3 regions of the Ningiella algicola genome follow, and region 1 is predicted to be linked to each of the others. Evidence: predicted binding sites of a transcription regulator. Region 1 holds the regulator's gene; each other region holds the start of a gene.

Region 1 (10,855 bases):
AGCAAGTACGACACGACGGTCGTCATTCCTCGCAAGGAGAGGTGCAAAGTAGCGAGCGCCTTGCTAAGACAATTGCCCAAATGGACAATCAATCATTGCTTACGGTGGGTCGCGCCTTTGCGCAATTTCTCAATTTGGCCAATATTGCCGAGCAAGAGTTCAATAGCAAAGCGCTTGAGGGCGAATCTTTATTAAGCTACTTTTCCGAACTGCTTGATAGCAACGGAGTGACAAAGGATGCAGAAAAGAAAACTCAAATTCTGCAGGCCATTAACAAGCTAAATATTGACTTAGTGCTAACTGCGCATCCGACTGAAGTGACCAGACGCACGCTTATTCATAAACACCGCGCGCTAGCCTCTCAACTTCAAAAGTTACACAACCCCGGTATATCCGAAGTTGAACAACGCAAGACTAAAGCAAGAATTGCCGACCTGATTGCCCAAGCCTGGCATACAGAAGAAATTCGCTCTGTGCGCCCTACGCCAGTAGATGAAGCCCGGTGGGGATACTCTGTAATTGAAAGCTCATTATGGGAAGCTGTGCCTGACTTTTTACGCGATCTTGACGACCTGCTAGATGCAAAGTTCGACACCCAGCTACCCCTCGACGCGAAACCTGTGCAGTTTAGTTCTTGGATGGGCGGTGATCGAGATGGCAACCCTTTCGTTACTTCAAGCGTCACTGAAGAAGTGTTGCTCAGAGCCCGCCGCCGCGCCGCAAAGCTTTTTTTAAACGATATGAATGACCTATACGTCGAACTGTCGATGAATGACTGCAATGGGCCTATGCGAGAGGCTGTGGGAGATGTCAAAGAACCCTATCGCGAACTGCTTAAGCCGCTGGTTAAAAAACTAGAAATCACCCGCGAAGGCAGAGCACCGCTAGAACAGTGGATGCAGACGAATGATGAGTTACTCAGTCCACTTATTTTGTGTTACGAGTCGCTGATAGAGTGCGGTATGAAAGTCATTGCAAATGGCGCTCTGCTTGACACTATCCGGCGCGCACATGTCTTTGGCATGCACCTGCTCAAATTAGATATCAGGCAAGATTCAGGCAGACACGCGGATGTGTTTAGTGAGTTGACTCGCTATTTAGGCTTAGGTGATTACAATCAATGGTCAGAAAAAGATAAGCAAGCCTTTTTACTTCGAGAGTTAGCATCGCGGCGCCCGCTAATACCGATGCAGTGGCAACCAAGTGAGGAAGTACAAGAAGTCCTAGATACTTGCAAAGTGATTTCAAATCACGGCAAAGAAGGCTTCGGCATCTACATTATATCAATGGCGAGTGAGCCCTCAGACGTTTTGGCTGTGCAGCTTCTACTGAAAGAAAGCGGTGTTGACTGGCCGATGCCCGTTGCCCCCCTGTTTGAAACCTTGGACGACCTTAATCATTCACCTGCGGTAATGCAGTCTTTGTTAAACATTGACTGGTATCGCGGATATATAAGCGGTCAGCAATACGTGATGATTGGCTACTCCGACTCAGCCAAAGATGCAGGCTCACTCGCGGCAGGATGGGCGCAGTACAGCTCGCAAGAAGCACTGGTTAAAATTGCAAAAGAGCAAGACATCAAACTCACCTTATTCCACGGTCGCGGCGGCACCATCGGTCGCGGTGGATTACCAGCAAAAGCGGCTATACACTCCCAGCCACCAGGATCACTGGCAGGTGGCTTTAGGGTGACCGAGCAAGGCGAAACGATTCGCTACAAATTTGGTATGCCGCAACTGGCAAAACGCAGCTTATCCTTGTATGCGTCAGCGGTTGTGGAGGCTATTACCTCACCACCACCAGAGCCAAAGCAGCGCTGGCGAGAGCTGATATCGCAGATGGCAGAGCAAGGTTGCGACAATTATCGTAAAACAGTGCGGCACGACAAAGAATTTGTGCCTTATTTCAGAGTTGCCACGCCTGAGCAAGAATTGGGTAAACTACCCTTGGGAAGTCGGCCTGCTAAACGAAAGCCAAGCGGCGGCATTGAAAGCTTGCGAGCTATTCCGTGGATCTTCGCGTGGGCGCAAACTCGTTTAGTTTTGCCCTCATGGCTCGGCGTGATGCGGGCAGTGGAATCCCTAAACACGCCAGATAATCAAGCCGATGTGCAAGAAATGATTGAGCAGTGGCCGTTTTTCGCATCACGTTTGTCTATGCTCGACATGGTGTTTAAAAAAGCTGACCCTGCTATTAGCGAAGCCTACGACAAACGCCTCGTACCTGATAACTTAGCTCATTTTGGCGAAGCTTTGCGAGAAGAACTGAAAGAAAGCATGGATTCGTTGCTTAAAATTACGGGGCATGACTACATGATGGAAGACGATCCGCTAGGTCGAAATTCCATGAACATTCGAGCGGGATACTTGCAGCCTTTACACTATTTGCAAATTGAACTCTTAGATCGCATTCGAAAATCAGAAGCGTCTGAAAGTGATGCGGATGATGATATTCGCGCATTAAATAGTGCGATGATGGTAGCGATAACCGGCATAGCCGTTGGTATACGCAACACCGGCTAAGCCTTGTCATTTGCCAGTATGGGAATGCATAAGAGAGTTGTAATAAAAATGGATGTTAATTTTGAACAATGACTCAACGCACGAGCCAGGGCTAGTGAGTATTGGCTTAGTGAACCCAAAATCCGCATCAAATGTCGCGTCAATATTGCGAGCCGGGGGATGTTACGGCATATCGTCAGTATTTTATACCGGACAGCGCTTTCGTCGAGCTAAAGACTTCAATCAAGATACTAAGGGAGTAAGGTTTAAAATCCCGACTATTGGCGTAGATGACTTATTCGAGTTTATGCCTCATGGCGCTACGCCTGTTGCAGTCGAAATTTCGGAACAGGCGCAACCGCTTCCCGAATTTGAGCACCCTGACAACGCATACTACATACTGGGACCTGAAGACGGTTCAATACCGTTGAAGGTAGTTAAGCAATGCTCTCATATAGTGTACGTACCCACCTTCACCAGCATGAACCTGGCCGCGACCGCAAATGTACTGCTATATGACAGGCTGGCTAAACGAGGATATGTGCATTCCAAAGCGTTTATTCGCAAAAGCCGAGACAACAATAATAGATTATAAAAAAGCCACTGCGTCACAGATACGCAGTGACTTTTTAAATGATAGAGCGATAAAGCAAATCGTCAGATTAACCTTTGACGAAGTCCACACCTAACTGAATATCGCCGCGCAGGCCATCTAGCATGTCGTTTTTGGCTTGCTCTTCAAAGGCGCTTAAATCGCCGTAAGGTAGGATTTCTTCAACACCGTTTTTGCCTAATCTCACTGGGTGCGCAAAAAATGCAGCATCTTCTGAGCCATCCACTTGTACGTAGGTATACTCGGTTACTGCTTCACCCTGCATGGCTTTAACTAGCGATAAGCAAAAACGCGCCGCTGCTTGTCCCATAGACAAGGTAGCAGAACCACCGCCAGCTTTCGCCTCAACCACCTCGGTGCCTGCATTTTGAATACGTTTCGTCAGACTTTCTACTTCGTCATCGCTAAAGCTCACGCCTTCAACTTGTGAAAGCAATGGCAAAATCGTGGTACCTGAATGTCCGCCAATAACAGGAACGTGGACATCTGAGATGCTCTTTACTTTCAGTTCAGCAACAAAGGTTTCTGAACGAATAACATCAAGCGTGGTTACGCCAAATAACTTGTTCTTATCGTAAACGCCTTTCGCTTTAAGCGTTTCAGCCGCAATCGCAACCGTGGTGTTCACCGGGTTTGTGATAACGCCAATGCACGCATTTGGACAGTTATCAGCACAGGCTTCGATCAGATTTTTAACGATGCCTGCATTGATATTAAATAAATCTGAGCGATCCATACCTGGTTTTCTTGGCACGCCAGCAGGGATTAAAACGATATCACAAGCACTTAGCGCATCTGCTAAATCATCTTTGCCGTAACCTTTTACTCTAACATCAGTAGGTATATGGCTAAGGTCCACTGCAACGCCTGGAACAACTGGGGCTACATCATATAAAGATAGCTCAGAACCTGCTGGTAACTGAGTTTTGAGTAGTAATGACAGTGCTTGCCCAATTCCGCCTGCGGCGCCTAATACGGCTACTTTCATGTTTTATCTCCTGTGTGAGCTTATGATCTTGGTGCACCTGTATGCATGCACTGACTTAAATTCGTGCGTGAGAATAATCTATATGAGGTGTTATCTCAATGACACAATGGTCTGATAAAAATTATTTAACCTCAACTCGGGATAAGAAATCGGAAATGTTAAAGCGTGTTATCTTATTCAAGCTTGGAGCCTGTTGATCTTATTGCGCAAATCAAGTCTCCAGCCTATCATTAGTACGTTTATTTTTAGGTAATCCATTCCTTAAGCAAAGTATAACGAGCAGCCAAGCATGACAAGCAGCAAACAAGATGAATTAGTAAAGGCATTCAAAGAGATACTTAATACTGAAAGCTATGGCTCTCAGGGCGAAATTGTAAGCGCATTAAAAAACCTAGGCTTTGACAATATCAGTCAGTCTAAAGTAAGTCGTATGTTGAGTAAGTTCGGTGCCGTGAGAACGCGCGATGCTCGCGGCGATATGGTCTATTGCCTTCCACCTGAGTTGGGCATGCCCACTGCTAAAAGCCCAGTCAAACAGCTTGTTTTGGATATTGTGCATAACAACGTCATGGTCATTATCCGCACCAGTCCGGGCGCCGCACAGCTTATCGCTCGATTACTCGACTCGTTAAGTCATACTGATGGCGTGCTGGGCACGATAGCTGGTGACGATACGATTTTTATCGCGCCAGCTGACATTAACGATATCGATGATCTTAGGCAGCGTGTACAGGACTTATTCGACAGTGTTTAAGTGTCCTTGTTTAAGACTCTTTTGCCTTAAGGGCAAACTCATACAGCTGTTTTTTATTTACCTTGTAGTGTTTTGACACCACCGCCGCGGCTCGTTTTGGCGGGAGCAGAGACCCTAGCTCATCCAGCAGGGCAATTGCTTCAATAGGCAAGTCTTCGTCCTTTTCTTTCGCTAGATGCAACATCAACACAAACTCTCCTTTTTCATGCGCACTTTCAAGATTTAAATAATCCAAAAGCGTTTGTGCACTGCCTGAGATATACGTCTCAAAGGTTTTGCTTATTTCTTTTGCTAATACAAAATGACATGAGGCCGGAAGAACGCGCATGCACATGTCAACCGTCGCTTTGATTCGTCTTGGCGCTTCATAAAACACAGCCGTATGATGAGTATACGCGGCATGCTCAAGCACATTTTGCTTTGCTTGTTGCTTAACCGGCAAAAAGCCAAAAAACGTAAAAACATCTGTGGGTAAACCTGAAGCGCTTAGCGCTGTAGTCAGCGCACACGGGCCTGGCAATGCAATCACCTTAATGTCCTCTCGTCTGCACGCTGCTACAAAGGTAAATCCAGGATCGCTTATTAAGGGTGTGCCCGCATCGCTGATTAACGCAACAGATGTGCCGCTCAATAGCTTTTCAATTAAAAGTGCGCTGCGAGCACTCTCGTTATGAGTATGCAGACTTATTGTGCGCGTTGTTATGTTATAGTGATGCAATAGCCGAGCAGAGTGACGCGTATCCTCAGCAGCGATTAAATCAACATCGGTTAATACACCCAGAGCACGATGGCTAATATCAGATAGATTTCCGATGGGCGTTGGCACAATATACAAACATGCTTGCTCTGGCATTTTATCGCTCTAGATTGAATGATGATGATATTCTACATGACCTGAAGTACAGAATCTGGCTTGTTCACTAGAATTTTTATCACAGCGCGATACACTAGAGCGTGTTTAGTGCATAGAGTAGACTAAGTGGAAGCATGAATAAGGACAATATGAATACAGCCCCAATGCACATTTATCCCCTTTTCGGTGCCGTTTCACTCATGTTGCTTTTAAGCGGATGTGCTAGTCAGAAAACAAGCTCTGTTAGTCAAAAGCCAAAAGATCCTATCAAGATCGAGCAAGCAAGTGAGCAAGAGACTTTTGACTTTGACTCAATAGTCGAACGCTATAGGCGCGAGCAAAACATTAGTTCCCTGCTGAGTCAATTGACTACTCTGGCCCAAGATTTTGCCAATCAAGGCGACTGCTTATCTGCAAATGCCATTGTAAAGAACACATTAAATTTAGCGCCTGAGGCATTGTCAAACCCCGCTGGTTATACAGGCTTAAATGACGCTCGTGAAGCTGAAAATATAGCAACCCTGCATATTATTCGAAGCGAATGTGCCATAGCTGAGTATTTCGGTCTGTCGGGTAAGGGCATTAGTGCGCAAAGCATTGCAAACACATCCGATGTTAAGGCCTCTGCAATCGCCTTAACAGAAGCTCGTCTATTGCTGCTACGACGCTTAAGTACTCTAACTCGGAATACATTCGATTCATCAGTCATATCTGAGGGCCTTATTCAACGCTTGAATTTTATCAATAGTGTTGAGAAAGGACTCGCAGGCGCACATCGCGAAGCCCTCAGTCTTGCTCTTCAATCTCTTGGTGATGACGACACACGAAATAAAGATAGCTGGGAGTGGCTGTTTGAAACATTCTCTCGACTTTCGGCACCCGAGCGACGCGAAATTATCAATAACGCAGGTGCAAATGCACAAGTCTTGTTTTCTTTTAATGCCATGATAAGTACGGTGGAGAATCCAGATTTAAGCAAGTCTCAGCGTATTGAGCAACTCTCAAACATCGTCGCAGAAACGCGCATACAAGATGACTATGTGCCGATATCTATTCAAGAGTTTCTCGACCAAAACATGCTTACACAGGAAAAAATTGCGGTTCTCCTCCCGCTATCAGGACGTCTCGAAAATCAGGGAGAGGCCATAAAACAAGGCATTCTTGCCAGTTATTTCACTCAACTAGATCGCAGCACCAAAGCGTCCCAAAGGAGGGGGCGTTTCAATAATCAACAAGCGCCTAATATAAGCTTCATCGATACCGGTTCATTTCAAGATTTACCAGCCCAAATCACTGCCGAGGCTTTGAGCGAATATTCTCACATCATCGGGCCGCTATTGAAAAGCCATGTAGAGCAAATTCAAAGCTTAACATCAAAGTCTGTTGCAAGAATTAGTCGCGAGCAAATGATTGGAAACCCTTTATCAAACCTTGCGCCTGACGTCACCAGTCCTTCATATCCTGCGATTTTGTATCTTAACGAAGTATCTGAACCAGAATCGGGTGTAGAGGGGATCTATTTTGCCCTTTCGCCAGAGCAAGAAGCACAACAGCTAGTGGAAAAAATGTTACGTGCAAACATTCGCCACCCCGTTTTAATTCAAGATAGTTCCAGCGTGACGCAGCGAATGACAGACGCATTCGTCAAAGCCTGGGAGGTTGCACAAAATGGTAGGGCTGAATCGGCGCCTAGTATTGTGGAATACACTGACAACAAAGCAATGCGTGTCGGCATTACATCTGCCTTGAACGTGCTGCAAAGTCAGCAACGCATTAATCAACTGTCTAATTTGGTCAATGAAGAAGTGTACAGCGTAACAAGAAATCGCAGAGACGTTGACGCATTTGTGATTTTTGCGAGACCCAATGAAGTAGAACTCATCAATCCCATTATTGAAAGCAGTATGAGCTTGTTCACCGACAAACAGATCCCCGTATATGCAACCTCTTTTAGCTACAACCACAAGCAAAATAAAAACACACTACGCGATCTCAGAAACCTCGTCTTTGTAGATATGCCTTTTGTGCTTCCAATGGGCCGTGAAAGTCAACTTGCATCAGAAATTGACAGCTTGTTCAACGAGCCCTCTAGCACCTTCTTACGCCTTTTTGCCTTTGGTTATGACGCCATGAGCCTCAGCACTGATGCAACGCGAATGCGTATTTTCGGGCAGGTTGAATCACAAGGGCTGTCAGGAACACTGAAGGTCAACAGAAATGGACTCGTGCTGCGAGAACTGAAGGTGAGAGAAATTCAAGCAGGGGGATAGATGCCAATTAAGCAATGGATTGCTAGTGAAACCGGTGCGAAAGCCGAACAAGTGGCAAAAGGATATTTGATTGATCAGGGGCTTGGCTTTATTACTGAGAATTTTCGCTGCAAAGCGGGCGAAATTGATTTAATTTTCAAGGATATGCAACAATTTGTCTTTGTAGAAGTCAAATATCGCGAAACCGATTCTCATGGCAGTGCCGCCCATATGTTTACGCGCGCAAAACGGCGTAAACTTGAGCGAGCAATCATGTGCTATTTGCAGGCACTTGATTTAAACTTACACCATACTTCTTTGAGAATAGACCTCATCGCAATCGATAAACAAAATATCAATTGGATACAAAACGTGTAGACAGCAATAGGAGTGACACATCCGTGCTAGATAATATTAAGAAGAACTTCACGCAAAGCATTCAAACAAAAATCGCGGCGGCTGAACAGTTGCCGGAGCCAATTGCAAAAGCGGCTCAGATGATGATAGATGCACTCATTCAAGGCAATAAGATCCTGACCTGCGGAAACGGCGGCTCAGCTGGCGATGCCCAACACTTTTCATCAGAGTTGCTTAATCGTTATGAACGCGATCGACCACCTTTGCCAGCGATTGCCCTGACCACCGATTCTTCAACGCTAACTTCGATAGCAAATGACTTTTCCTATGATGAAGTCTTTTCCAAACAAGTCAAAGCGCTCGGTCAACCGGGCGACATTTTATTGGCAATATCAACCAGTGGAAATTCACCAAATGTGATCAGTGCTATGCAGGCCGCTTTATCCAGAGACATGACCATTGTTGCTCTCACTGGAAAAGACGGTGGTGAGATGGCAGGCTTAATTGGTGAGAACGATGTGGAAATTCGCGTGCCCTCCTCACGAACAGCACGAATTCAAGAGGTGCATCTGCTCGTTATCCATAATTTGTGCGAGTCTATCGACAACGCGCTATTCCCAATCACTGACAGCGAGGGCTGACGTATGTTTAAACACCTAGTGCTGCTGGTGCTGTGCATTCATCTTAGCGGTTGTGTGTCTGTCGTGGCAGTGGGCGCTGCCGGCACTGCCGCTGTGTCAGCCAGCGACCGAAGAACAGTCGGTACACAGATTGATGATAAGACCACAGAAGCCCGCGTAAATGCCGCAGTAAATGACGTAGTTGCGATTGATGACAATGCAGCTATCAGTGTGCATGTTTACAATGGCCAAGTGTTATTAACCGGCCAAGCAAAGATACAACAGATCATCGACGCAGCGTCGCGCGCTGCAGCAAGCGTTGCCAACGTGAATAAGGTACATAATCAGGTTCGCCTAGGCAGTCCTATCCCTGCCACAGCGACTATGAACGATATTTGGCTAGGCACCAAGATTAGAACACTAATGACAGCTGAAGAGAAAGTGCCATTGTTAAAACTTGATCTTATTGTTGAAGATAGCGAAGTATTCATTATGGGACAGCTAACTAAAAGCGAAGCGACGGCCGCAGTGGACATTGCTCGCAACGTGCAAGGCGTTTCGAAAGTAGTAAGGGTGATGGAGCTACTGAATTAAGTCGATCCGGTAAGCGTGACTAAATTAGCGTATTGACTGAAGACGAACACGACTATTTTATGACACGCAAGCTGGCTTTTTTGCCTTTATTCGGCGTTGGTGAGGGGCTAGGAGGTTTCGGAGGTTCATCATCACCCATGGTTTCTGCAGTAAACACGGTTCCAGCGCCGTTCTCTTTTGCATAAATCGCGCTCACCGCAAAGCAGGGAAATTGCACTAACATCGGTTGGCCACTAAAGCGAGCTTGAAAGCTTATTTGCTCTAAGTCCATATAGAAATTGACGCATGCGCTTGGCGAAACATTCAATACAATTTGTCCGTCTCGTACAAACTCGCCGGGTACTTGACACCCTTCTATGCTCGCATCAATCACCATATACGGAGTGAGGCCATTATCAAGGATCCAATCAAAAAATGCTTTAAGCATGTAGGGCTGATTAGATGTCATTCCTGTCATAATTGCATTTCCTTCACAGGGCTTTGATAGCGACCTAAAGCGTGGACAACCTTGTACCTACAAAGGATTGTGTATCTCACGCTCTTGATCTGTCAAAGACGCTTTGAACGAACCACGCTCAAAAATACGCTTCATATAGGCATTTATTTCGCGTGAGCCAGTTCCACTGAGCGTAATGTCTAGTGCTGGCAGTCGCCATAATAGCGGTGCAAGATAACAATCGACTAGACTAAACTCTTCGCTCATAAAATAAGGCGTTTCGTTAAATACTGGAGCAAGACTTAAGATTGCTTCTCGCAAATCATTTCGTGCTTGCTCTGTACCCTCTTCATTTCTGAAGATACGACCTGCTAAGCTATACCAATCTTGTTCAATTCTGTGCATCATCAAGCGGCTTTGACCTCGTGATACTGGATACACTGGCATAAGTGGCGGATGGGGGAATCGCTCATCGAGATATTCCATGATGATATGCGACTTGTATAACACCAATTCACGGTCAACAAGCGTTGGGACAGTGCCGTAAGGATTTAATTCAAGTAATTCTTCGTTTAACTGAGTAGGATCAGTAAAGATGATTTCTACTCCAACCCCTTTTTCAGCAAGTACAATGCGTACTTGATGGCTATAGATGTCAATATTGTCAGAGAACAGGGTCATGATTGAACGTTTGTTGTTGGCTACCGCCATTAAAAACCTCCGCATTCTTCGCGCCTAGCAAGGTAAGCAGTAGAAGAACTTTTTGCATGTAAATAGAAGATATCAAAAGGGGGCGTAATGCCCCCTTATGGAAAAAGACTCGCGATTATAGAGTATTACTTTAAATCTCGCCAGTATTCTTTCTTCAGCAAGTATGCTAAAACAAAGAA
Region 2 (10,855 bases), 1.4 Mb from region 1:
ACTTAACGTTGAATCCAAAGGTGATATCGCGCTCATGCAGGCAAAAACAAAAGAGCTAGCATCTTATATTCTAGAGTAAGCATGTAACAAATTTGCTTAAGCCTGTTGTATCGAGCGGGCTTATGAATTATTTTTCTCTGCTCTCGACTGAATATTGCCACCTGATATGCGCTTAAAACTACTGTTTAACACCATTTTACTTAGCTCTTTGTCATTGCCGCTTTGCGCGCAAGAAGACCTATCTCTCTCAGAAAACAGGCTTGAGAGGCTAAATTGCTCATTTGATGGTGACGCCTTTACATAGCAGTTGACTGTGGGACTTAATCTGGGAAGACGGAGATATGTTCAAAGGTGGCTACTCTGGTCAAGGCTTGTATATTTCACCTAAAAACCAAATGGTAATGGTGTACTTTGGTACTTCAGATACTGAGCTGCGAATACATCGTTTGTTGCCTATAGCGCGCAAGTTATCTCAATCGCAGTTATTGCAGGCGGATTGAGCGCTTTTATTGCCCGTATTGATTGATTTGGCTAAACCGTATACATTAATCACAACGAGTCAAAATCAATAATAAGCAGTCATAAATGAAATTATTTTCCAGCCCTCTTGAGCAAGTGCTACTGCATTCTATAGGCTTGCTTTTTATATCCGTGATAGCTGTCTCTTCTAGCCATGCTTCTGACTTGCCTAAGATTTTATCCGCTGAAGAGCATTATCTTCCCGATTTTTCATATGCTGGTTACAAATTTGGTATTGAACCACTGCCCAATGTGAACGGGACATTAGTTGATGTGACTGAGTATGGTGCTATTGCAAATGACGCAGTGGACGATAGCGATGCGATAATAAAAGCCATTGAGGCAGCCAATGAGATAGACGGAAATGTGATACTGCGCTTTCCTCAAGGGCGATTTATTATCTCAGAATATATTTATATCACGCGAAGCAACTTTGTGATGCAGGGTGCAGGACGGGGCAAATTTGGCACTACCCTGTATTTTCCGCGGCCGTTGAGCATGGTGGATGACGAGGGTAATTTGTCGGAGCTGCGAAAATATTTAAAGAAGTACAATAAGCAGCAAAGAGAGACTGACACCAATATTGACCGTCTCTATTCTGAGTATTCATGGACAGGTGGATTTATTTGGATAGGACCGGAAAATCATAGAGGTTATGCCTATTTGGATGAATACGATACTCCAGCAGAGCCTGACCTTGCTACAGGACTTAAAGGTAAGCAAGGTGAAAGGCTGATTAGCGTATCAAATTCAGAGTCATTTAAAGTGGGTCAACGAATAGAAGTACTTTGGCATAATCGCCAAGGAGAGAATGGCGCCTTGGTAAAGTCATTGTATAACAATACTTCAGTGCCCATCGGCTCCCGACATTGGACATCACCAGAACGCCCCTTGGTTAAGCAGCGAACGCAGATTGTTGAAGTAAAGCAAAACACGCTAACCATCGCTGATACGCTTCTACATGATGTTAATGAGCAGCTTCCGGTTGCCATAAAAAATTGGTCACCATTAGAGAATATTGGATTGGAAGGCTTTAGTTTTGAGTTTCCAGAACAACCTTATTTTGGGCATCACATCGAACCTGGTTATAACGGTGTTCACATTACTGGAATTGCCGATAGTTGGATACGTAACCTGTCCTTCGTGAATGCCGATGCGGGCATCATCAGCTACGACAGCGCTAACGTGACCATAAGCGACATACACTCCTTAGGAGATCGGGCAGCTCACTATGCGGTGCATCTTGGTAATGTGCATAACGTGTTGGTACAGGGAGTGAAAGTGTTCAATCCTGTGATCCATACCTTCAGCTTCAATACACAATCGACGCGCAGCGTGTTTAAAGACTCTGAAGGATACAATGTACCGGTCTTGGATCAACATGCTGGCGCCAATCATCAAAATTTATTCGACAATATTACCTTATACCTAGATGCAGTAGAGGGCGATAAGAGAGCCAGCTACCCCGTTTTTTTTGGTTCTGGGGCAGGGTATTGGCAACCGGGGCATGGACGATTTAACACCGCATGGAATCTACGCTTAATCGTCGAAAGTGGTGCTCCTGGGGATATGCCTTTGCACGTTGAAGGGATTGCTGAAGGGCCCGATGCGCGGATTGTTGGTTTGTCTGGGAACCGCGAATTGAGTCTTGAATATATACCCGCTCCTTACGTAGAGAGCCTGAATAAGCGCATCGCGCATATCCCTTCGCTGTATGATTACCAGTTGTCTTTGCGTCTCAGATAATCGTTTAAATCGAAGCCATGAAGAGGTGGCTAATCACCACAACCGTTGTTAAAACCGTGCGCATGAAGGTATAGGGAATGAGTATGTCTTTTTCAAGCGCTAACACATATTTGTCGTAGACAAGAATGCTTATATAGGCCAAAGAAAGCACGCTGAACAAGATGTAGCCTTCAAAAAGAATAAGCGATGCCCATGCAACTATGCTGGGTAACATTGCCACATAAAGCTGGTGGTTTTTACGTCGGTTTTGCAGCGCGTCAAGCCAATGGACTCCACCAAAAAAAGACAGAATAATTGCTGAATACTGAACAAAGTATGTATATCCGTCAAAGTAATGGATTTTGCCGGTGATAATAAGCACAGGAATACCGATAAATGGAAGTAAGCCTGCATAGCCGAGTCGAGTTGCTGCACTTTGCATATCTTTTCCTGATGATTTTTATAGTAGATTGAAAAAAGGCGCGATATACGCGCCTTATTCTCGTGCACTATAACTTATTTTACAGGGGTATATTCGCGTTTGCTATGACCGGTATATAGCTGACGAGGACGCCCAATTTTTTGACCGGGCTGGCTCAACATCTCATTCCAGTGTGAGATCCACCCAACGGTTCGCGCTAATGCGAAGATACATGTAAACATGTTGGTTGGTATACCAATGGCGCTCAAAACAATTCCAGAATAAAAATCAACGTTAGGGAAGAGCTTTTTCTCAGCGAAATATGGGTCACTCAATGCGATTCTTTCTAGCTCCATTGCTACGTCAAGCAGCGGATTGTCAACGTTGAGCTCTTGCAGTACTTCATGACAGCTTTCACGCATGACTGTTGCGCGTGGGTCATAGTTTTTATATACACGGTGACCGAAGCCCATCAGTCTAAATGGATCGCTTTTGTCTTTCGCTCGCTCAATAAACTCTGGAATGCGGTCAACTGAACCAATTTCTTCTAACATGTTCAAGCAAGCTTCATTTGCGCCGCCGTGAGCAGGCCCCCACAACGATGCCACTCCCGCTGCTATGCATGCGTATGGGTTTGCACCCGATGAGCCTGCTAAGCGAACCGTGGACGTTGATGCATTTTGCTCATGGTCCGCGTGCAATATGAAAATTCTGTCCATAGCACGCTCTACTGCTTTGCTTATTTTATAGTCTTCTGCTGGAACAGAGAACATCATGTTCAGAAAGTTTGCAGCATAGCTCAAATCATTACGGGGATATACAAAAGGCTGGCCCACGTTGTATTTGTAACACATCGCAACAAGGGTAGGCATTTTAGCAATCAGACGGTGTGCAGAGCGCATACGCTGGTCAGGGTCGCCCACATCTAAGTCACTATGATAGAAAGATGACAGTGCGCCAACCGTTCCACATAACATTGCCATAGGGTGCGCGTCATTTCTAAAGCCATGGAAGAACATATTTAACTGTTCATGCACCATTGTGTGACGAGTTATGGTTTCCTTGAAATCTTCATATTCCGCTTTGCTGGGTTGATCACCATGTAAAAGCATGTGGCAAACTTCTAAGTAATCTGAATCACGAGCGAGGTCTTCTATTGAAAACCCGCGATGCAGCAGTACGCCTTTTCCACCGTCAATAAAGGTAATGGCAGATTCGCAAGAACCAGTCGCCATGAAGCCCGGATCGAAGGTAAAATAACCGCTAGCACCCAAACTACGAACATCGATCACTGGATGACCTTCAGAACCTTTTAAAATGGGTAGTTCTACTTCAACATCCCCTGCCTTCAAGGTGGCTGATTTATCTGACATGAAATACTCTCCTAAGTTGAGGTTTCCGATTAAACGGAATAAACGCGCAATTCGTTCACATTAGGTGATAAATTGGACATATCTTTACTGTTGCTGGAAATATCTATGTTGTTTGCAATGTGAACCAAGCTGTCTTAGCAATAAGAAAACGTTAGGCAAAATCGGTCGATATCTTATCTTCATTGATGATTAAGTCAATTTTAATGCATATTTGCTCAATATCTATTCTGTCTTGTCGATATTGACCTAAGTTTGGTCGCTGAATGAAAAAATATCTATACCACTTTCGTTTAGGGTGCGTCTTTAATCGGCATTTTTGTGATGCTAATTTTTGTATAAAGAAAAGTTTACGAGGCTAAGTCCAAACACCAACAATTGATTGCTATTGCACAGGCGGATTGATATATTCCAAAGCCACTGAATTTAAAGGGTTATTTATTAATAACTTTATAAAGTCACATTCACATATAGTTAACATTACGATTGCACGAAACTGCAAGCACACACAACCAAAGTTGCATACACAAAGGCCTCGGCTCTGTGTTATCAATAGGAAAACAACAACGGGCGTTTTATCGTGAATAAACGAAGCGTAAAAAAACAAAGACCAGTTAATCTTGATCTGACAACCATTAAGCTCCCCTCTGCGGGCAAAGCTTCTATCCTTCATCGTGTCACCGGCGTGGCAATGTTTTTTGCATTGCTGTTTGTCGTGTGGGCATGGGCAACATCACTCAATTCAAAGGAAGGGTTTGAATTAGTTGTAAGTCTCCTAGATGGTGTATTCGGTTATATCATAGCGCTGGGCACGCTATCGGCTCTTTCTTATCATTTCATAGGCGGGGTGCGCCACGTCATTATGGACATGGGATATTGGGAAGAACTTAAATCAGGTGCCACGAGTGCAAATGTCTCGATAGGCCTTTGGATTGTCGTGACCGTCATTTTGGGAGTGGTATTATGGTAACTAATCAAGCATCTATGAAACGCAACGGTATTCAAGATTGGGTGACCTTGCGAGCCTCTGCGGCAATTATCTCTGCCTTCTCAATCTTTATGGTGTACTTTTTTGTTTCCACACCCGTGGTCACCTTTGATATCTGGAAAGGTTTATTCGACAGTATATATATGAAAGCATTCACGCTTGTGACTTTAATCGCAATCTGGATGCACGTGCGTATTGGCTTATGGCAAGTATTAACTGATTACGTCAAAGCGCACAAAGTTCGAATCGTACTTCAGTTCGTCTTAAATTTAATCGCCATTGCTTATGTTGCAGTTGGTTTATTTGTATTGTGGGGTGTATAAAGTATGACGTTACCAGTACATGAATTTGATGCAGTTGTAATAGGTGCCGGCGGCGCCGGAATGCGTGCAGCACTGCAAATTTCAGAATCGGGACGCTCGTGTGCGCTCCTCTCAAAAGTTTTTCCAACTCGTTCACATACAGTGTCTGCTCAAGGTGGTATTACTGTTGCGCTGGGTAATTCCCATGAAGATAATTGGGAATGGCATATGTACGACACGGTTAAGGGCTCTGATTACATCGGTGACCAGGAAGCCATTGAGTATATGTGTAAGACAGGCCCAGAAGCCATCATAGAGATGGAAAACATGGGGCTGCCATTTTCACGATTTGAAAACGGAAAAGTATATCAGCGACCGTTTGGTGGCCAGTCAAGAAACTTTGGCGGTGAACAAGCAGCTCGCACGGCTGCAGCGGCTGATAGAACGGGGCACGCGCTTCTTCACTTGCTTTATCAACAAAACGTCAAGAACAAAACAAAAGTCTTTAGCGAATGGTATGCGCTTGATTTGGTTAAAAACCAGCACGGTCAAGTTGTTGGTTGTACCGCAATTGATATCGAAACCGGTGAGCTGGTTTATTTCAAATCAAAAGCAGTCGTTTTAGCGACCGGTGGCGCAGGTCGTATTTATGCCTCAACGACAAATGCGCACATAAACACTGGCGACGGCGTTGGTATGGCCTTACGAGCTGGTGCGCCAGCGCAAGACATGGAAATGTGGCAATTCCACCCTACCGGTATTGCAGGCGCGGGAACGCTCGTGACTGAGGGCTGTCGAGGAGAGGGCGGATATCTTCTTAATAAAGACGGTGAACGCTTCATGGAACGATATGCGCCAAACGCAAAAGATTTGGCCGGACGAGATGTTGTTGCACGCTCAATGATGACTGAGATACGAGAGGGTCGTGGCTGCGAAGGCCCATGGGGTACGCACATTAAACTGAAGCTAGATCACTTAGGCAAAGACGTTCTTGAATCTCGTTTGCCTGGCATTCTAGAGCTATCACGAACATTCGCTCACGTTGACCCGGTGAAAGAGCCGATTCCTGTTATTCCAACCTGCCATTATATGATGGGTGGGATTCCGACCAATGTTGACGGTCAGGTGATTACTGTTGATAGCGACGGCAATGAGTCGCAAATGGATGGTCTGTTCGCATGTGGTGAAATTGCTTGTGTATCAGTACACGGTGCAAATCGTCTAGGCGGTAATTCCTTACTTGATTTGGTCGTATTCGGTAGAGCAACCGGTCTACACCTCGGTAAAAGCCTTGACGAGATTGATATCAAGTCCGATGCATCTGATTCCGATATCGATGCAGCCATGGCGCGCTTTAATCGCTGGGAGTCGTCTGAAAAAGGCAAAGGTGAAGATCCGGTGCAAATCAAAAAAGATATGCAAAAGTGCATGCAGCTTAACTTCTCTGTATTTAGAGAAGGGGATGCAATGGCAGAGGGCTTAAAAGAGCTCAAGGAAATTCGCGAGCGCTTGCAGCATGCTAAGCTTGACGACAAAAGCAGCGATTTTAATACTCAGCGCATAGAGTGTTTAGAGCTTGATAACCTCATGGAAACAGCTTATAGCACGGCTGTTGCAGCAAACTTTAGAACAGAAAGCCGAGGGGCACACAGCCGTTTTGACTTTACTGAACGCGATGATGAGAACTGGTTATGTCACTCTGTGTATTTGCCAGAGTCAGAGACAATGAGAAAGCGTGACGTAAACATGGCACCGAAGCTGAGGGAAGCTTTCCCTCCCAAAGTGCGTTCGTATTAATAGGAGCAGTGCAATGCAACTAACTTTTTCAATATATCGTTACAACCCAGAGGTGGACGATGCACCTCGCATGCAGGACTATCAATTAGAAGTCGAAGAAGGCCAAGACATGATGGTGCTTGACGCATTGATTGCCTTGAAAGAAGAAGATCCGTCTTTGTCTTTTCGCCGTTCATGCCGAGAAGGTGTCTGCGGCTCTGATGGCATGAACATGAACGGTAAAAATGGCTTGGCGTGTATCACTCCATTGTCGGCCCTAGGCAAAGGCAAAATTGTCGTTCGACCATTGCCGGGTTTGCCAGTGGTGAGGGATTTAGTCGTCGATATGAGCCAATTTTATACGCAATACGAAAAAATAAAGCCCTTTTTGATCAATGACGAGAAGCAACCGCCAGCACGCGAGCATCTGCAAAGCCCTGAAGAAAGAGCAAAGTTAGATGGTTTATACGAGTGTATTCTTTGCGCGTGTTGCTCGACATCGTGCCCGTCATTCTGGTGGAATCCAGATAAGTTTATTGGTCCAGCAGGCTTATTGCACGCATACCGATTCTTAATTGACAGCCGCGATACTGCAACTGACGAGCGCTTAAATGACCTTGACGATGCGTTTAGTGTGTTTCGTTGTCATGGCATCATGAATTGCGTAAGTGTATGTCCAAAGGGCCTTAATCCGACAAAAGCGATTGGTCAGATTAAGTCTATGCTGTTGCAAAGGGCGGTATAAATTTTTCAAAGACTAAATTATTTTAAAGCAAAACATAAAAGCCACTGACTGAAAGTGGCTTTTTTATTGCATAAATTCGACGGAACGAGACGAAATGGGTATAAAAGGGCAGTTTTTTTGAAAATACCTTAACACTATGGTGTTAGGCGATTTAAAAAGAAATTTACTTAGAATACAATATGCTTAACTTCTGAGAGCAAGGCTAAAAAATGCAAAATAGCGTGATGAAAGCATGGTGGGATTCTTCCCACATGGCAGGCGGCAATGCTGCGTACGTTGAAGAACTTTATGAAGCGTACCTCGACAATCCACAAAATGTTCCTGATACCTGGAAATCAATCTTTGATGAGCTCCCTACAATAGACGGTGTGTCTGTGGAAACCAAGCACTCATCTATTCGTGAAGACTTTAAAAAAATGGCAGCTCTGGGACCTGCGGCAAGGGCAGGCAATAGCAGCGCTGTGCAAGCGGATGCGCCAAGTGATGAGCGTCAGGTCAAAGTACTTCAGTTAATTAATGCTTATCGTTTTCGCGGTCATCAACACGCTAATCTTGATCCGCTAGGTTTGTGGCAGCAAGCGCGAGTGCGCGATCTTGAGCTTTCCCACCATAATCTAAGCGATAGCGATTTTGAGACCATGTTTAATTTGGGCTCATATGCCGTAGATGCAGAAAAGATGAAATTAGGGGATTTGTTCAAGTCACTTAATCGCACTTACTGCGGATCCATCGGCTCTGAATACATGCACATCACTGACACCGAGCAAAAGCGTTGGCTACAGCAGCGCATTGAGTCAGTTGAAGCGAAGCCACTGATTGACCGCGATGAAAAGATCAAAATCCTCAAAGGCCTCATTGCCGCAGACGGCATGGAGAAATATCTTGGTTCTAAGTTTACGGGTGCCAAACGGTTCTCACTAGAGGGCGGTGACTCACTCATTCCTATGCTCAAAGGATTAATTACCGAAGCAGGCGCCAATGGCGCAAAAGAAGTAGTGATGGGTATGGCTCACCGAGGACGACTAAATGTCCTAGTCAATGTACTTGGAAAAAATCCGTCGGTATTATTTGACGAATTTGCTGGCAAGCACGACGATTCATTAGGTGCAGGTGACGTTAAATATCACGCTGGTTACTCCTCTGATTTTGCAACCCCAGGCGGCAACGTTCACTTAGCGCTTGCGTTCAACCCTTCTCACCTTGAGATTGTGAATCCTGTTGTGATGGGCTCTGTTAGAGCAAGGCTGCAGCGAAGAGGATGTAAAGATGGATCAGCCGTTTTGCCAGTCACTATTCACGGAGATTCTGCTATTGCCGGGCAAGGCGTCGTTCAAGAAACCTTTAATATGTCGCAAACGCGCGGGTTCTCGGTGGGCGGAACAGTTCGCATTGTTATTAACAACCAAGTAGGTTTTACCACTTCTAAAACCGAAGATACGCGCTCTACTCAGTATTGTACTGATATTGCAAAAATGGTGCAGGCACCGATTTTTCATGTGAACGCTGATGACCCAGAAGCTGTGATGTTTGTCACCAAGCTTGCCTTAGACTATCGCAACAAGTTTAAAAAAGACGTGGTAATTGATTTGGTTTGCTATCGCCGACATGGACATAATGAAGCTGACGAACCGAATGCAACCCAGCCATTGATGTATCAAAAAATTAAGAAGCATCCCGTGCCGCGACAGGTGTACGCAGAGCAACTACTGGCCGAGGGCAGTATTGCGCAGCATGAAGTTGATAAGCTAATGTCTGAATATCGAGCCGCGCTTGACCACGGTGCTTGCGTGGTAGAAGAATGGCGTCCTATGACTGAACATTCAGTTGATTGGACGCCTTATTTAAAACATGATTGGACGGTTGATTACGATGCTAGCCTTAGTAAAGAGACACTGGTTGAATTAGGCAAAAGCATTACCACTGTGCCAGAGTCGCACCGTTTGCAATCTCGGGTTAACAAGCTTTATAACGATCGAAAAGCGATGATAAGCGGCGAGCGTTTGCTAGACTGGGGTATGGCCGAGAATTTAGCCTATGCAGCTATCTTGAATGAAAATACTCATATTCGCATAACTGGTCAAGATTCTGGGCGAGGCACATTTTTCCATCGACATGCTGTGCTCCATGGTCAGGATGGCGGCGAAGAATACATGCCATTGCAGCATATAAAAGATAAGCAAGGCAATATCGAAATTTACGATTCGGTTTTGTCAGAAGAAGCGGTAATGGCATTTGAATATGGGTATGCAACAGCTGAGCCTGCCACTCTCACGATTTGGGAAGCGCAATTTGGTGACTTTGCTAACGGTGCGCAAGTGGTGTTTGATCAATTTTTGTCATCTGGTGAAGCAAAGTGGGGGCGCCTATGCGGACTCACTGTTTTACTCCCTCATGGCTACGAAGGGCAAGGTCCAGAACACAGTTCGGCGCGGCTTGAGCGCTTCTTGCAGGCCTGTGCTGACCATAACTGGCAGGTATGTGTGCCGTCTACACCTGCACAAGTTTATAACATGCTTAGGCGTCAGGCCGTAAGACCTATGCGCAAACCGCTAATTGTTATGTCGCCTAAATCTCTATTACGTCACCCGCTAGCCGTGAGCTCTCTTGACGAGCTTGCCCAAGGGGTGTTCCACAACGTTATCGACGAAGTGGATGATATGGAACCTAAAAAGATCAAGCGGGTGGTCATGTGCGCCGGTAAAGTGTACTACGATTTGCTTGAACAGCGTCGAAAAAACGAACAAGACGATGTTGCTATTATCAGAATTGAGCAGTTATATCCCTTCCCTGAACAAGAAATGGCGGCTATTGTTGCTAATTACAAGCATGTTAAGGATTGGGTATGGTGTCAGGAAGAGCCACAAAACCAAGGTGCGTGGTACTGTAGTCAACATCATTTTTGGCAGTCTGTTCCAGCTGGCGCCAAACTTACATATGCAGGTCGCAACGCCTCCGCATCACCAGCGGTGGGTTATGTATCTGTTCACAATCAGCAACAAAAAGCGTTAA
Region 3 (10,855 bases), 410 kb from region 1:
CAAGTGGGGCTTAGAGAATTTGTTTAAGACTATGCGGCGGCGGCTCTGCGACTTGGGCTAAGCGGTCGAGTGGGGCGCTGATGTGTTTTGATGATACTCGGTTTATCTTGCGCATTGGTTGCGAAAGATAGTTTGCCCTGTCTGCGTCTCAGTGGAACCAGCTTTGCCTCAATACATTCTTTTATCTCTTGTACGCTGTAGCCACCTTTGGCCCTAATGCGCACATGCGGAATAGAAGCGGTGTCCAATGCGCCACTCACGAAAAAATCTCTTTGAGTATTATGTCCTGTCTGACCGTTGCCCATTACCAAATCGATTGCCATAACGGGTGACAAGTCTTTTTTATCGCACAATACAAAGTCAATCTGCTTACCACCGGCTCGCAGCACTGCGCTGTTAGCAATTTTTTTGTCGGTATTGCTTCTAAGTGATAGTAAATCGATAAGCTTTACACGGCACAATACACGAAATTCATCGCCTACGGATTGCTCAATTAAGCTAAGAAATTGACGTTCCGCTGCGGTAAACAACTGTTTTTTGACGGCAAAAGGAAAAACGATTTTGTTGTCATTGAGCTTTATAGCGAGCACAGAAACACAAATCAGTACGGCTAATAATATAATTGCTATTTCCATGAGAACTCCAACTTACTTACGAAATACAAGCTAATGTGTTTTCATGGAGTTAGCAAAGCTTGTGCCAATAAAATTACGCTATGCTGTTTTTTTGGCGCAAGCTTGTGATTTAGTTAATTCTTATGCTTCAAGATTTGCTTTTACAAGCACGTCTACCTGACTGCCCGAGCCGTCTTCTGAGATAATAATTGTGATATTGTTGTCATCGCTCTTCAAAATGAAACGGTTTTTGATTTCGCTTTGTTGGGGGTATTGCTTGTTTTTTTGATAGAACTCGATAACGCTTTGAGGAGAACTGGGTACAAAAAATATCATGCTGGCAGGCAATTCTGTGTCGAATACCTGACAAAGCTTGCCGCCTTGTGGAATTTCGACATTAAAGAATCGTTCAGGACAAACTTGCGCATGCATTAAATCTGTCGCATCCTGATTTATATCACCTTCACTTGCCATGAGCTTTGATGCGGCGAAAATAAGGATAAGCAGCAGCAGGTGTTTTGAACCCTCCCACAGCGCGTGTATTAGCATAATGATAAACTTCATATCGTTACCTGTTACTTCTAGCTTGTTGCCCGCTTTTAATTTAACAGAACAGGTGTGATTGACAATACGTAACATCGCTCAAAGGGTGTGTAATCCACACCCCAAGTATATGTTCTTATATTTAAGTCTCAGCCCCTAACTGATGGACCTGAAGCAACTACACTTCAAGATAGTCTAATATGCCTTCAGCTGCTTTTCTGCCCTCATCAATTGCAGTTACAACAAGATCTGAGCCTCTTACCATGTCCCCGCCAGAGAATATTTTTGGATTGGATGTTTGGAATGGGAATCGACCAGCGGCAGGGGCGCGCACTCTGCCTTTCTCATCCAATATAATGCCTTGATCCGAAAACCAACTAGCTGGACTTGGTGAAAATCCAAAAGCAATGATCACTGCATCTGCTTTGAGAATATGCGCCGAACCCGGAATTTCAACAGGGCGCCTACGTCCTTGCGCATCAGGTTCACCCATTTCGGTCTTCACCATTCTCACGCCGATAGTCTTTCCATTTTCATCCACGGCAATATCGATCGGCTGCATATTAAATTGGAACTGTACTCCTTCTTCTCTTGCATTCACCACTTCACGACGTGAACCAGGCATGCTCTGCTCGTCACGACGATATGCGCAAGTGACAGACGCTGCACTTTGTCTTATCGAAGTCCTGACGCAGTCCATGGTGGTATCTCCACCGCCAAGCACAACCACGTGTTTGCCCGACATGTCGATAAAGTCTTCAGGAGATTTTTCAATGCCCATTACGCGATTGGTGTTTGCAATTAAAAAGGGCAGGGCTTCGTAAACGCCTTGGGCATGTTCATGTTTGAAGCCGCCCTGCATCGCTTTGTATGTCCCCATGCCAAGAAAGACCGAGTCGTATTCATTCATCAGGGTGTTGAATTCGATATCCTTTCCAATTTCAACATTCAAGCGAAACTCAATGCCCATTTCGGTGAAGATTTTGCGTCTGAGCTGAATCACTTCTTTCTCTAACTTAAATGATGGGATCCCAAAGGTCAGTAAACCGCCAATCTCTTCATACTTATCGTATACAACGGGCTTCACGCCATTACGCACTAAAATATCGGCACAAGCTAAGCCTGAGGGACCGGCGCCTACAATGGCGACTTTCCTGTCAGTCCATTCAACACCTGACATATCTGGTCGCCAGCCCATTTTAAACGCAGTGTCAGTAATGTACTTCTCGATGCTGCCGATGGTCACAGCGCCAAAATCCTCGTTAAGCGTGCAAGCTCCTTCGCATAAGCGGTCTTGCGGGCAAACCCGTCCACACACTTCTGGCAAGCTGTTAGTCTTGTGCGATAGTTCAGCTGCTTCTATGATTTTTCCTTCATTGGCCAAATCTAGCCATTGAGGAATATAGTTATGCACCGGACACTTCCATTCACAATATGGGTTGCCACAGTCTAGGCAACGGTCAGCTTGTCCAGCAGCCTGAGAAGAGGTCATCGGCTGATAAATTTCGCCAAACTCTTCTGTTCGCATGATAATCGGTTTTTTGGGTGGGTCGATACGAGCAACGTCCACGAATTGATATACATTTTTAGCCATAATTCATATGCTCCTTGGCTATTGCGCTTGGATGCGCAGTTCAGCGCTTGAACGACTAATGTGTCCGAGCAGGTTTTTCACATCGCTGGTTTTCGGCTTCACCAATCTGAATTTCTGCATCTCTTGGGCGAAATGTGTCAGCAAATGCAGCGAATGCGCGCTTCCTGTTTCTTCGTAGTGTTCATTGATTAAGCCCCTGAGATGCTCAGACAATATCACTTTGTCTTGAATACCTTGTACATCAATCAGCTCATGGTTGACGCGCCTTTCAAGATCATCAAATTCATCGTAAAGGTAAGCAAATCCGCCGGTCATGCCTGCACCAAAGTTAACGCCTACGCTACCCAGCACTGCAACAATTCCGCCTGTCATGTATTCACAGCCGTTGTCACCAATGCCTTCGACCACCGCTATTGCACCAGAGTTTCGAACTGCGAAACGTTCACCCGCTCGGCCTGCGGCATAAAGCTTTCCGCCAGTCGCGCCATATAAGCAAGTGTTACCCATGATGGCACTGGCGTGTTGGTCGAAGGTGACTCTGCTGGGTGGATTAATGACTAACTTGCCGCCGGTCATGCCTTTACCCACGTAATCATTCGCATCACCAATTAGGTGCATATGAAGACCGCCTACGTTAAATACTCCGAAGCTCTGTCCAATGGTGCCCTCAAGTCTAATCTTAATTGGGTTGTCGTCTACACCAGAGTTGCCAAAGCGTTTTGCAATAAAACCAGATAAGGTCGCGCCGACCGAGCGGTCGGTGTTGCGAACAGGATATCTCAAGTGTATCGAACGCTTTTCATATACTGCGTCTTGCGCATCGTTAAGTATGCTTAAGTTCAGTTCGCCTTTATCGATTGGGCTGTTGGTCGTTTCCGAGCAAAACAGCTTGGTATGATAGCCCGCTTCAGGTTTTTCGAGTAAGGGCGACAAATCTAGCTTAGCTTGTTTAGCGGTCTGCCCTTCTAATAGTGCAAGGAGCTCTGTACGGCCCACTAAGTCTTCAAAGCGCGCAATACCAAGACTCGCCATGATTTCTCGTACCTCTTGCGCAACAAACTTAAAGTAGTTCATCACCATCTCGGGCAGTCCAATGAAGTAATTATCACGCAGTTTAGCGTCTTGGGTGGCAACGCCGGTGGCACAGTTGTTCAAGTGGCAAATCCGCAAGTATTTACACCCCAGTGCAACCATGGGACCTGTGCCAAAGCCAAAGCTTTCAGCACCTAAAATGCCAGCTTTGACAACATCAAGGCCGGTTTTCAAACCGCCGTCGGTTTGCACTCGCACTTTATGTCTCAAGCCGTTTTCGACAAGCGCTTGTTGCGTTTCTGCCAGTCCTAGTTCAAATGGGCTGCCAGCATACTTAACTGAGGTCAATGGACTTGCACCGGTGCCGCCGTCGTAACCAGATACTGTGATAAGGTCGGCATAGGCTTTTGCCACACCCGTTGCAATAGTACCTACACCAGGTTCAGATACCAATTTCACTGAAATCAGCGCCTCAGGATTGACTTGTTTTAAATCGAAAATTAGCTGCGCCAAGTCTTCAATTGAATAAATATCGTGATGTGGAGGAGGCGAAATCAAAGTCACGCCAGGCACTGAAAAGCGAAGCTCTGCAATATACTTATTGACTTTATCGCCTGGTAATTGACCACCCTCTCCAGGTTTAGCGCCTTGTGCCACTTTGATTTGGATAACGTTTGCATTGACTAGATAATGCGGCGTCACGCCAAACCTACCAGAGGCGACCTGTTTGATTTTGGAGTTTTTCTCTGTGTTAAATCGCTTTGGATCTTCTCCGCCTTCACCGGAATTTGATTGACCACCAAGTCGATTCATTGCAATGGCTAAGGCTTCATGCGCTTCAGGGCTCAGTGCGCCGATAGACATAGCGGCGGTATCAAAGCGAGGATAAAGCTTTTCAGCTGCCTCGACTTCTTCAATATCAATTGGATTGTCGGAAACTTTCAACTGCATAAGGTCGCGAAGGTGACTTGGATTTCTGCCGTTTACCAAAGATGAAAAGCGTTGATAGTGTGCATACTCACCGCTGACAACAGCATCTTGTAGGGTTTTCACCACATCTGGGTTATAAGCATGGTATTCGCCGCCATGCACAAACTTAAGTAATCCGCCATGAGATATACTCTTACGTTTTAGCCAAGCGATTCTGGCAGCGTTGATCAAATCTTGCTCAAAATCTTCAAAACTTGCGCCTTGAAGACGGCTGGGAACGCCTTTAAAACAAAGCTCGGTCACGTCATCACTAATGCCTACTGCTTCAAACAGTTTTGAACTGCGATAACTTGCAACAGTGCTAATTCCCATTTTGGACATAATTTTGAAAAGGCCTTTGTTGATGCCTTTTCTATAATTTAAAATCGCGTTCATAGGCGATATATCGAGATCTTTGTGGTCAACCATTTGCTCGATAGTCTCGTAGGCCAAGAATGGGTAAATCGCAGTAGCGCCCAAGCCAATTAAGACTGCAAAATGATGGGGGTCGCGCGCAGATGCTGTTTCAATCACAATGTTTGCATCGCATCGAAGTTGTTTTTCGACTAAACGGCGCTGCACAGCACCTACTGCCATTGCTGCTGGAATAGGGAGCTTGTCCTTTGCAATATGACGGTCGCTTAAAATGACAAATGCAGCGTTATTGTCTTTTACCGCTCGCTCAGTTTCGTCACAAATACGGACAATCGCATCTTCGAGTCCTTCATCTAGATGGTAGTTGATATCAATTTGTTCGTAATGGTAATACTTTGAATCGTACTCTTTGAGCTGTTTAAGATCCGTGTACACCAACACCGGAGAATCAAACAGTACTCGATGTGCATAACCACTGGTCTCGTTGAAGACATTTTGCTCACGACCAATACAGGTAGCAAGTGACATGACATGGTTCTCGCGCAGTGAATCTATAGGTGGATTGGTGACCTGAGCAAACTGCTGTCTGAAATAATCGTAAACCGTTCTTAGTTTTGATGACATTACCGCCATTGGGGTGTCGTCACCCATTGACCCGACGGCTTCTTGCCCGTCTTTCGCAAGCACTTTAATCACCTGCTGCATTTCTTCGTAGCTGTAATTAAAGAGCTTATGAAAGGTTGCCATTTGATCGTCACTGAATACACGATTACCAATTTCAGAGGCATCAACCTGCTCAATTGGCGCAAGCCGTTTAATGTGGGACGTAATCCAGTCGGCATAAGGATGGCGAGTTTTTAAATCTTCATCAATTTCATTTGAGCGCCAGATTTTTCCGGTATGCGTATCTACCGCTAGCATCTCACCTGGGCCAACGCGTCCTTTTTCAAGCACGTCTTCTTGTTTGTAGTCCCAAATTCCAATTTCGGACGCTAAGGTAATAAACCCATCTTTTGTGATCACGTATCGTGCTGGGCGAAGGCCATTTCTATCCAAGTTACATGCAACATGACGACCGTTTGTCATCACAATGCCGGCTGGCCCGTCCCAAGGTTCCATATGCATGGAGTTAAATTCGTAGAAGGCTCTTAAGTTTGGATCCATCGTTTTATTATTTTGATAAGCCGGTGGTACTAACAAACGCATCGCCCTGAATAAATCCATACCGCCTGCCAAAAATAGCTCTAGCATGTTATCCAAGGAACTAGAGTCAGAGCCTGTGGTATTTACAAACGGCGCCGCATCGCGAAGATCGGGAATAAGCGGGGTAGCAAATTTACTGGTGCGAGCGATGGCCCAATCACGATTACCTTTGATGGTGTTAATTTCACCGTTGTGCGCTAAAAACCGAAAGGGTTGCGCTAAAGGCCATTTCGGTAAGGTATTGGTTGAAAAGCGTTGATGGAATACACAAATAGAAGACTGCATATCGGGATCGGCGAGGTCATGGTAAAAGGCAGGTAAATCGCGCGGCATCACCAACCCTTTGTAAATCGTTACAAAGGTTGATAGACAGGCAATATAAAAATCTTCATCGTCCATCAAACGTTTTTCGGCGCGACGTCTTGCGACGTAAAGTCTGCGTTCTAAGTCGGGTAGTGACCATCCGCTGGGGGCATTGACAAAAATTTGTTCAATTTGAGGCACGCCCGTTTTAGCTAAATCGCCTAATATGTCGTTGCTTGTAGGTACTTCGCGCCATCCGACCACACTCAGTGTTTCTTTCTCTAGCTCTTGGTTAAGAACGTCGCGCGCGGCGCTGGCTTTAATCGGATCTTGATTGAGGAATATCATGCCAACGGCATAGTTTTTGTTCAGCGTCCACGATTTGTCATGCGCGACCTTGCGAAAAAAAGTGTCCGGTTTTTGTAGAAGTAGGCCACAGCCGTCCCCGGTTTTTCCGTCCGAAGCAACGCCCCCTCTATGCTGCATTCTATCGAGGCCTTCGATGGCGGTTTGCACTAGGCGGTGACTGGAGTCTCCTTGGGTATGGGCAATTAGTCCAAATCCGCAGTTGTCTTTCGAGTCGCTTACATTATATAAGGCCATTGTCCTAAACTCCTTCACATGCTTCATATCGCGCTAATCGCGAAAACGAAACGTGTTTTAATATGCGCAAATCTATATTGTTTGGATCGAGCTTAAACTACCGATACTTTTGTTGTTGTGTGATTCGCAGTGTTGTGTCTCTATTTCATAGCTATAATAATTGTCATAGCAGTCCCGCATGAGCATATGGAATTTTTATGCAATATTGCCATTGCATATGCGTTTTAATTGGCGGGTCAATGAAAGTACCTAGATCTGCTCATAAAATCAATCATCACTGATAATAATTAGCTCATTCATGAGAGTTATAATAGTTAAATTATTGATTTTTAAATTATTTTACTTTTCCCAAAAATATTTTTCCGTTGTAAAAGGTCGTTAACACGCAAAAAGTAGCTTGAATTCAACGCTTTATATTCAGCTTGATTCATCACCATAAAAAATGAAAATTGCCAGCCTTATAACGAATAATTATTCTATCTGCATTGTTGAAGTCTGAAGTCGCGCTACCCTGCAATTTGAATTCTTGGTACGATGCACTCAAGGCTTCTTCCCAATCAATATATATGCAATTTAAAACACCATCCGATTCATGGGCGATTAAGTTTGCCCAATTCGTTGATAAGGTCGGCACGTTTAAAGTGAGCGTGCTTTTTGTGCTGTTTACATTAATGTTCACTCTGCTCGGCTCATATGTGGTGAGAGCCAGTATGGGTAGTGATATTGAGGTTGATGATTTTATAGGCGCTTTGGTACTAACACTGATTAGCGCGCCATGGGTCCTGTACTTTTTTAGTGAACTTATCAAGCACCTAGAACATTCTAGAATTAGCTTAGAAGAAGCCGTTTCGCAATTAGAACGCCTGCGAAGACACGACGTCATTCTTAATCGAGAGCTTCAAAATAACATTCGTCAGCTCAACTATGAAATTGAGCAACGCAAAAATGCCCAGCTAGAGCGTGAAAAAATGTTTTCCGAACTAGAGCGCCAAATCAAAGAAAAGTCAGAGCAAGAGATGCAGGCTCGTCGCTTATCTACTCTCACGCGCTCCATCATCGATGCTTCACCAGATCTCATTTACTATCGCAACGAGGAAGGTAAGTTCGCCGGTTGCAACAAAGTTGCAGAAGAGCTTGTCGGTAAAACAGAAGAAGAATTGCTTGGACTCACGCCTCATCAAGTCTACGATGAGGAACTTGCGCGGCAAGTTGCGGCATCAGATCATGAAGTGCTTGAGCGAAATGCCTCCATTACTGAGGAGCTGTGGCTAAAATTCGCAGATGGTCGAAAACGCTTTTTTGAAATGCAAAAAGTCCCGTTTTACGACAGTGACGGTCATCGTTTAGGTCTGTTGGCCTTCGGGCGAGATATGACTGAGCGTAAGCAGTCTCAAGTTGCCATTGAACAAGCCAGTAAAGACAAAACAAAGTTCATAGCGACTATTTCCCATGAACTACGAACTCCGCTTAATGGGATTGTTGGTTTAAGTCGAATGCTTCGCGACACCAAGCTAGACAAAGAGCAATACGAATGGGTAAGCACTATTTATGCTAGTGCGATTACGCTTGGCAACATATTCAATGACATTATCGACTTAGACAAGCTCGATAGAGACAAGGTCGAAATACAGTTAAAAACCGTATCAACCACCGCTTTTGTAAATGAAATCGCCAGCATTATTCGCCTACTAGCAGAAGATAAAAATCTCAAGTTCAATTACGATATTGTAGAGCCTGTGCCAGCGGCTTTTGAGGCAGATGGAACACGTCTTCGTCAGGTTTTATGGAACATGTTGTTTAATGCTGTCAAGTTCACGCCAAAAGGCTCTGTCTCGCTAACCATGTCGGCGAGCAATACCAGTACAACTAGTGCAGAAATTCACTTTACCATCGTTGATACGGGCATCGGGATTGCCAAGGCCGAGCTCGACAAGATTTTTGCGATGTACTATCAAGTCCAGCGCGATGACCATAAATTTGCTACCGGCACTGGCATTGGCCTCGCCATCTGTAAGCAAATGGTAGATAAAATGGGCGGCAATATAAAAGTGAATAGTGAAGTAAACAAAGGCACATGTTTCGAAATCACCTTGCCGGTTAAAGTGTCAGAAGAGCGTGCTGTTTTAGAGGAGTTACAAGTCACTGGCCTGAATATTCTGTTAGTTGAAGATATTGAACTTAATGTCATGGTAGCTAAAGCATTGCTTGAAAAGCTCGGTCAAAAAGTGTCGGTCGCAATGACGGGGCAAGCGGCTATCGACATGATTCGAGAACAAACCTTCGATTTGATTCTGCTGGATATTCAGTTGCCAGATATGAATGGCTTTGATGTTGCAAGAACGGTACTTGAGGAAGATTTGGTGCTGCAGACTCCAATCGTAGCGTTGACTGCAAACGTGATTAAAAAGCGTGAAGAGTACTTGCAAAACGGTATGGACGACGTGATTGCGAAGCCAATTAAAAAAAGCAGAGTGATTAAAGTATTTAACGAACTGTTCGCAGGCAGCGATTCTGATCCGGTCACTTTGGTTCAAGACAAAGAGGACAAAGTCAAGATTCAAACAGAGGCGCCCGTTGTGCTTGATGCTGAATTGCTCAACATGCTAGTCGATACCATTGGCGATGCTATGGTGAAAACGAGTCTTGGTGTTTTTCAGGATAAGATCCCCGAATACGTTGAGATAATGAAGGTCGCATTGACTGCCCATGACAAGGATGAAGTGTGCTCGCAAGCACATAAAATAAAGGGAGCGGCCGGATCTGTTGGGTTATCCCGAGTGCAGGCGTCGGCAAACCTTATCCAGCAAGGTGATCATCCCGCATGGTGGGAAAATGTGCACGATTGGATGGAGCAATTGGAGATGGCTTTAGAACAAGATGTTCCTGCGCTTGAGCAATGGCTTTCTGAAAACGAAATAGATGACTAGCTTTAAGACCTTCTTAAAGCAAAAACAGGGTTGCGCTGCCCAAGAAAGCAAATATTCCAACTACGTCGGTTATAGTGGTGAGAATAACGCTGCCTGCAAGCGCCGGATCGATTTTCAGCTTTTTCATAATGATTGGCAAGGTTGCGCCTGCTAACCCTGCTGCAATCATATTCATCATCATGGCAAACGCAATGACGCCGCCCAGCATATAATCTTGTTTCCAGATGGCAATAACGCCGGCGATAAGGATTGCCCATATCATGCCGTTGAAAAATCCGATAGCAAGTTCTTTTCGCACCAGCCATAGGGAATTGCTGGCTGTTACGTGACCAAGCGCCATGCCGCGGATAACCAAAGTAAGGGTCTGATTGCCTGCGACTCCGCCCATGCTCGGTACGATGGTGTTCAATATTGCAAGAACGGCCAACTGACTTAAGGTAGATTCAAACATGTCGCTAACTGCTGCGGCGAGCAGGGCAGTGATTAAGTTCACACCCAACCAGACGCTTCGCCTTCGAGTACTTTGCCCTACAGGTGCGAAGGTATCCTCTTCATCATCAAGCCCCGCCATACTCATCATAGAGTGCTCAGCGTCTTCACGAATAATATCCACCACATCATCAATAGTGATTCGACCCACAAGCTTATTGTCGGCATCTACCACTGGCGCAGAGAGCCAGTTGTAACGTTCA

The links. Region 1 encodes ArgR, which controls arginine synthesis, uptake and breakdown. Its sites were predicted from a motif close to ANTGAATANNTATTCANT; they were not measured.
Region 2: PN836_RS04590 (citrate synthase) is a predicted target of ArgR. The motif match lies at 4,241-4,258, and genes of this name have one in related genera.
Region 3: gltB (glutamate synthase large subunit) is a predicted target of ArgR. The motif match lies at 7,423-7,440, and genes of this name have one in related genera.

The regions. Positions count from the first base shown of each region.
Region 1 covers NZ_CP171821.2:4,346,205-4,357,059, reverse strand. The annotation lists gene ppc (phosphoenolpyruvate carboxylase) at 1-2,522, shown strand, start outside; gene PN836_RS18995 (RNA methyltransferase) at 2,575-3,096, shown strand; gene mdh (malate dehydrogenase) at 3,164-4,102, opposite strand; gene argR (transcriptional regulator ArgR) at 4,392-4,856, shown strand; gene rsmI (16S rRNA (cytidine(1402)-2'-O)-methyltransferase) at 4,867-5,709, opposite strand; gene PN836_RS18975 (penicillin-binding protein activator) at 5,859-7,979, shown strand; gene PN836_RS18970 (YraN family protein) at 7,980-8,336, shown strand; gene PN836_RS18965 (phosphoheptose isomerase) at 8,360-8,956, shown strand; gene PN836_RS18960 (BON domain-containing protein) at 8,960-9,529, shown strand; gene PN836_RS18955 (ClpXP protease specificity-enhancing factor) at 9,582-9,977, opposite strand; gene sspA (stringent starvation protein SspA) at 10,044-10,676, opposite strand; gene PN836_RS18945 (cytochrome c1) at 10,802-10,855, opposite strand, start outside.
Region 2 covers NZ_CP171821.2:1,018,468-1,029,322, reverse strand. The annotation lists gene PN836_RS04610 (phosphomannomutase CpsG) at 1-79, shown strand, start outside; gene PN836_RS04605 (hypothetical protein) at 342-500, shown strand; gene PN836_RS04600 (glycosyl hydrolase family 28-related protein) at 586-2,265, shown strand; gene PN836_RS04595 (DUF3429 domain-containing protein) at 2,270-2,686, opposite strand; gene PN836_RS04590 (citrate synthase) at 2,761-4,038, opposite strand; gene sdhC (succinate dehydrogenase, cytochrome b556 subunit) at 4,616-5,005, shown strand; gene sdhD (succinate dehydrogenase, hydrophobic membrane anchor protein) at 4,999-5,346, shown strand; gene sdhA (succinate dehydrogenase flavoprotein subunit) at 5,350-7,122, shown strand; gene PN836_RS04570 (succinate dehydrogenase iron-sulfur subunit) at 7,136-7,846, shown strand; gene PN836_RS04565 (2-oxoglutarate dehydrogenase E1 component) at 8,056-10,855, shown strand, end outside.
Region 3 covers NZ_CP171821.2:3,935,371-3,946,225, forward strand. The annotation lists gene PN836_RS17095 (DUF2726 domain-containing protein) at 30-635, opposite strand; gene PN836_RS17100 (hypothetical protein) at 756-1,178, opposite strand; gene PN836_RS17105 (FAD-dependent oxidoreductase) at 1,336-2,751, opposite strand; gene gltB (glutamate synthase large subunit) at 2,770-7,236, opposite strand; gene arcB (aerobic respiration two-component sensor histidine kinase ArcB) at 7,803-10,163, shown strand; gene mgtE (magnesium transporter) at 10,177-10,855, opposite strand, start outside.